DNA from 3 places in the Sessilibacter sp. MAH1 genome. Region 1 is predicted to be linked to each of the others. Evidence: predicted binding sites of a transcription regulator. Region 1 holds the regulator's gene; each other region holds the start of a gene.
What was found. The regulator LexA, encoded in region 1, represses DNA repair genes until DNA is damaged. The targets are predictions, from matches to a motif close to ACTGTNTNTANANACAGT.

Region 1 (2,211 bases):
CGGAATATAAATCCGATGTATTGTTAGGATAAATAATGCGAAGATTTTTTAGATTTACGCCGTAGTCAAGCAATACATTTTTATCAATAACTTCATCGCTTACCCAGCTTACCCATCGATTACCCGCTAATTGTGTTTGACGTGCAATCATTGGCAACAATAGTTGATCTAAATTCGAACAATATTTAGAAATTACCAATTGAGTAATGTTGCTTAAAACAGCACCGCTTTGCGATGCTGTTTCTGTATTAGATGCACGTTTGGATAGTGCTCTAATTGACTGTCTAGTAAACGCGGTTGTTTCTGAGATAAAGCCGAATTGATTGACTAAGGAGTCCGTAAACAGAGACATTTGTTGTGCAGAATCCATTTTATTACTCCGTATCAGTAATATAAGTACTTAAAAATCGAATTATTGGGTTTGTCGAATAACGCCGACACTTATACCTTCGATAGCAAATTCCTGCTCTCGAAGGTCAATGGTAATGATGTCAAATTCTTCATTTTCTGGAAGCAACTCAACTATAGAGCGGTTTTTACCGCGTCTTAGACGTTTTACGGTTACTTCATCATCAATACGGGCAACAATAATTTGCCCACTTCTTACTTGGGTTGTTTTGTGAACGGCTAATAAATCACCTTCTAGAATTCCGGCATTTTTCATACTCATGCCGCGAACGCGAAGAAAATAATCTGCTGAGGGCGAGAAAAAAGCGTTATCGATATTGCAATAATTTTCGATATTTTCTTGCGCCAAAATTGGGTAACCCGCTGCCACCAAGCCAATAATGGGTATACCAGACTCCTCAACCTGTTCTTTTAAGCGAATACCTCTAGAGGCACTTGGCACCATCTCAATAGCGCCTTTTCGCTCCAAGGCACGCAAATGTTCCTCTGCGGCGTTGGCTGATTTAAAGCCAAGTGCTAGAGCTATTTCTGCACGCGTAGGAGGAAAGCCGGTTGCATCTATATGTTCACGAATTAAATTTAAAACTTGTTGTTGTCGAGCGGTTAGTTTAATCATGTCTAATATGCTGATTCTTTAAACGTGGGGCGGTAGTTTTTAAGGCGAAACGGCAAAGTTTATTGCAATTGTTTCTTCAAATTAAAAACAGTGTTGGCCGCACTGGGCTGGTCTTATATACAGTGTTTTAGTTTATACAGTGTTTCTACTGTACACGCAACCAGTAAATCAGAATTTAGTCAATGTTCGTTGATTAGAAACGCACGATGTAGAATTGAATTATGCCCGAAGTTTTTTTCTTTTGTAGCCGCAATTATTGACACCTCCCAGACTAAATATTAGTGTGCCCGCTTTTTAATTGCGTAATCTTTATTCGAATTGGATCTATAAATGGGTAATGCCAAGGTTTTAAGTGCCGGGCCAGTTATTCTTGATGTAGCCGGTACCGAGTTGTCGGCGGAAGATCGAGAGCTTTTGATGCATCCAAATGTGGGTGGTGTCATTCTCTTCGCCCGCAACACTAAAACGGCCAAACAAACCGCTCATTTATGTCGCAACATTAAAAATATCCGCGAAAACTTGCTGATTTGTATCGATCAAGAAGGCGGGCGAGTGCAGCGCTTAACGGAGGGCGTAACAACCATTCCGCCTATGGCGTCTTTATCAAAGCTCTACCAGCAGAGCGCAGAAAAAGGCCTGTCATTGGCTCGTGAACTGGGTTGGCTGTTAGCGTTTGAGCTCAGAACTTGCGGTATCGATAACACCTTAGCGCCAGTTTTAGATTTAGACGACAACCAAAACCCCGCTATTGGCTCGCGCTCCTTTTCTATCGATCCTTTAACAACGCTTGCGCTGGCAGAATCGTTTATTTTAGGAATGAACGAAGCGGGTATGCAGGCTGTTGGTAAGCATTTTCCGGGTCACGGATTCGTTAAAGTTGACAGTCACATTGATTTGCCGAGAGATCATCGGCCTCTTGCCGAGATCGCCGCTCGGGACCTAGTTCCTTTCGAGCAGCTGATTAAAAAGTCTTGCCTTGCCGGAGTAATGCCTGCGCATATCGTTTTTGAAGATGTCGATGGCAATCCTGTCGGGTTTTCGGCGCTATGGCTAAAAGACATATTAAGAAAGCGTTATGGTTTTAATGGATTGATATTTAGCGACGATCTGAACATGGCCGGTGCGAAATTAGCTGGTGGTTATTTGGCCGCAGCTGCTACTGCGTTAACCGCCGGTTGTGATTTTGT
Region 2 (2,211 bases), on a different contig from region 1:
AACTGAAAGGCTTTTTGATCAGCTTAATAAAACCTCAATTTGAGGTCGGTAAAGAAAACATTGGCAAGGGCGGCTTGGTGCGCGATGCCGGACTGTATCCGCAGGTAAAAGCTCGCATTCAGCGAGAAGTTGAAGCGCTGGGTTTTGAGGTGCAAGGTTATTTAGAAAGCCCCATTAAAGGCGGCGATGGCAATCGCGAATTTTTATTGATCGCCCAGCGCGTTAACTAGGTTCCACGACTAAACCCGTAAAGACACCAGGCCTTGTTTGAGTTTGTACAAATGCTCGTGAAGTCCTTCGCCTTTTTGTTGAGCAACGCCAATCGCTAAGATATCAATCACCAACAAATGGGCAATGCGCGACAGCAATGGCGTATAGATGTCTAAATCTTCATCCACATTCACATCAATATTGATGCTTGCCTCTTGAGAAATGGGTGAGTTGCTCGGCGAAATGCCAATCACCACCCCGCCTTGCTGCTTTACCAAAGCCATTGAGTTCAATAACGATTTGGTGCGACCGCTTTGCGAGATGGCAACCACCACATCACCTTCTTTCATGCTCATCGCCGACATGTGTTGAATGTGGTGATCGGAATAGGCTGCGGTTGCGAGTTGCAAACGGAAGAACTTGTGGTGTGCGTCAGCAGCGACGGCACCGGAGGCGCCAAAGCCAAAGAATTCTACCCGCGAGGCGCGACAAATGGCCGAAATTGCCGCTTCAACTTGGATGGGATCGAGCTGGTCGCGCAGTTGCAGCAGGGTTTCTACGGTGGAATCGAAAATCTTGTGTGAAAAGGTGGTAACCGTATCGGCGCGGGTGACCGCCACGTGTACAAAGTTTGGTATCGAGGCCAGCTGTTGCGCTAAATTCAGCTTAAATTCCTGAAAGCCATTGCAACCGACGGCACGACAAAAGCGCACGACGGTGGGCTCACTCACTTTGGCAGCATTGGCGAGATCAACAATGCGCATATGAATGACATCGCGAGTATTTTCGAGCACATATTCGGCAACCTTACGCTCAGATTTGCGCATGGTGGGAATGTTGTCGGTAATACTTTGTGTGACTTCAGAGGGTTTTAAGGTCAAGGCTCTGGCACTCGGTAGTGTTGTGCTACACGCTAATTTTGCCGATAAAGCACGTAAAAATCTGCAATTTGGGGCTAAAAGCGCTGATTTTATGGTTGATTATGATGCATATTCATCTTTTTTTGTAATTCCAGCCCACTTTTTGTAGTGAAATTACACACATTTCCGCCTGAAATTACAAGAATCTGTGTTTGAGTTTGTACAACTTACCGCAAACAAATCCTCTTAGGGTAAAAATAGCACTTGTTCTCGCAATAAAGAGCCGTCATTGAGACGCGGATAAATTTTAAAGCCTTGGTGAATTAATCCGAGTATCTATAAATCGCTCTGCTACAATGCCGCCCATGGACGTATCGCAATTATTAGATCAATTAAATAGCGCTCAGCGCGAGGCCGTAAGTGCTCCGGCTGGGCATCAACTTATTTTGGCGGGAGCTGGCTCGGGTAAAACCCGTGTGCTGGTGCATCGTATTGCTTGGCTGATTCAGGTTGAACAAGTGTCGCCGTTTTCGATTATGGCGGTGACCTTTACCAACAAGGCAGCGCGGGAAATGCGCGCGCGCGTTGAGCAGTTGCTGGGCGTGAATCCGCGCGGCTTATGGATTGGTACCTTCCACGGTCTTGCGCACAGACTTTTGCAAACTCATTGGCACGAAGCCAATCTTCCCCAAGCCTTTCAAATTCTCGACAGCGACGATCAGCTGCGTTTGATTAAGCGCGTTTATCAATCCTTAAATATTGATGATAAAAAATGGCCACCTCGTCAGGCGGCTTCCTACATCAACGGTCACAAAGACGAAGGTCGTCGCGCGGCGCATGTTATCGAAACCGCCGATCTGTACGAGCGCACCATGCTCAGCGTTTACCGTGAATACGAAGCGGCTTGTCAGCGCTCGGGTTTGGTGGATTTTGGCGAGTTACTGCTGCGTGCCCATGAGTTGTGGCTAAATAACCCCATTTTGCTGAAACATTATCAACAGCGCTTTCCGTTTATCTTGGTGGACGAATTCCAAGACACCAACACGGTTCAGTATGCGTGGCTGCGTGTGCTCGCTGGTGACAGTTCTTTTATTACCGCCGTTGGCGACGACGATCAGTCGATTTACGGCTGGCGTGGTGC
Region 3 (2,211 bases), on a different contig from region 1:
AAAAAATTTTCTTGATTCTCACTTTTTGACTGCCTTGAAAGAAAATCTTTAAGGCGTTTTTAGTTGATAGTCAAAATCTCCCGATCAGAGCATTTCGAAACAAATAATCAGTATGGGTATTCGATAAGGTTTGATTATTTTTTACAAACCTTAGGTAAAACGATTCAACAATATGCCATAACGACCTGAATTTTGAGATTGAATCCGTTATCGCGCTTTTTAATGATGTGCTCTCGGCTTTCTGATGGGCATTTTTGTGCCGAAACATTCCACTTGAGATTCTTTGCTAACTTATTCGCGAGTGAGTTCCGATCTTTTTGTTGTCTCTTGGTACTAAGTTGTCTCTTGGTACTAAGTTGTCTCATAGTACTAAATAGGATTATTGAGCGTCCTTGTCTTGGCCTTTTGACAATGATAATGCGCAGACGTTAAAAAATTTGGCTTAGCTTGGTCGAAAGTAGGGGAAAACTAAGGAATATCTGAATTGACTTTTCGATATTAAGGCAAATTTGCCGATCTTAATTGAAAATCTTTTTGTTTATCCCATCGTCAACTGTGTCTGTGTGAATCAATTTAGAGATCATACTGTTTAAAAAAATAGATAACGATCTGTCTTGAAATCCATTATCGGTCAGAATCTTATGTTCTTATAGGGTGCGTTGGCTCTATTTACTCGGTATTCGGTTCTAAAAAAATTCTCGATTGATCGTTATATTGATTAACACAACGGTGAAACGTTGAAATCTGCAATTAGATCTCTGGATTTATCGCCTTGAGTAATATAATTGCCGTTGTTGTTTAGTAGGACACCTTGATATTAGAGAAATCGCTCGGTATTAAATGAGTTGGAAGTAGAAAATTGTCATTCAATAATCAACGATTGGTTTTACATTGCGATGCGGACAGTTTTTTTGCCGCAATTGAATTACGTGATCGCCCACAGCTAAAAAATTTACCGGTTGCGGTTGGTGGTCGAGCTACAGATAGAGGCGTTATTGCGACGTGCAACTATATTGCGCGCAAGTTTGGTGTTCGATCTGCAATGTCTACAGCAATGGCAGAAAAACTTTGTCCAAATCTTATTGTTTTGGCGCCACGTTTTTCTTTGTATCGGCAAGTTTCTGAAGAAATGCACGGAATTTTTTCCAACTACAGTCGTTGTATCGAACCTATTGCGCTGGATGAGGCCTATTTAGAGTTAGATTCCGATGATTGGAATATCTGCGCAGAGATTGCCAAAGATATTCAGCGACAAATCGAAAGCAGTCTTGCCATCACGGTTTCAGCCGGATTATCGCGCAATAAATTTTTGGCAAAGTTAGCCAGCGAGTGGAATAAACCCGCTGGGTTTAAAATTATTCGTGACGAAGATGTCGCTCAGGTGATGTCGCAGTTGGCGGTCGGTAAAATTCCAAGTGTTGGTGGTAAAACAAAAGAGAAGCTAGCGAAACTTGGAATTGTGACCTGTCGGGATTTACAACAACAAAGTCTAGATTTCTTAACACAACATTTCGGTGTGCATGGTCAATTACTTTTTGATCGATGCCGCGGTCGTGATTTGCGAACAGTAAAAAATACTTGGATTCGGAAATCCATCAGTGTCGAGCGAACGTTTTCGAACGACTTGGTTCGTGACGACGAGATCAGTGCCGCATTGAATTCGTTAGTTGGTTTATTAGATGAACGTTGGTTGCGCCTGAAGTCAGGATATTTGGCAAAATCGCTTTTTGTTAAAATTAAATATTCCGATTTTTCTCTTACGACCCGAGAATCAGCTTTTTCTGGTTACATTCATTCCGGCGAGCATTTTTCGCCTCAACAACAGCTGCAATTGACCAGCACGGCAAAAACTTTATTGACCTCGGCTCTTTCCGTAAAAAATGCCTCCATACGTTTACTGGGTCTGGGTTTTTCAGTACATCAAGGCGATCAAAAACAAATGAATCAGACGGATTTATTTATGTAATCTATTAAAAATGTCCGCTCATAAATCCCAAATAATCTTGATGATTAACCGATGTGTTCAGTCCTGTTGGCTGATTACTGCGATGATAGTGGTTGTTTGATGGGGCCTTTTCTATGTCTAAATTGCTGCCTTGGGTCTCTATTAAGATTCAATGCTCAAGCTGACTTCTAATTTACTGCATATTTGTAGTAAATTTCTGAATTTTCTAACATCGGGTGTTTGGGTATTTAAGCTAAACCTCTATA

Region 2: a site for LexA is predicted at 1,238-1,255, ahead of uvrD (DNA helicase II). Genes of this name have one in related genera too.
Region 3: a site for LexA is predicted at 585-602, ahead of dinB (DNA polymerase IV). Genes of this name have one in related genera too.

What each region holds. Positions count from the first base shown of each region.
Region 1 covers NZ_BAAGIC010000004.1:5,423-7,633, reverse strand. The annotation lists gene ACYQ28_RS05105 (hypothetical protein) at 1-370, opposite strand, end outside; gene lexA (transcriptional repressor LexA) at 413-1,024, opposite strand; gene nagZ (beta-N-acetylhexosaminidase) at 1,355-2,211, shown strand, end outside.
Region 2 covers NZ_BAAGIC010000005.1:173,121-175,331, reverse strand. The annotation lists gene ACYQ28_RS07265 (TlyA family RNA methyltransferase) at 1-230, shown strand, start outside; gene ACYQ28_RS07260 (SIS domain-containing protein) at 240-1,091, opposite strand; gene uvrD (DNA helicase II) at 1,436-2,211, shown strand, end outside.
Region 3 covers NZ_BAAGIC010000007.1:36,842-39,052, reverse strand. The annotation lists gene dinB (DNA polymerase IV) at 860-1,966, shown strand.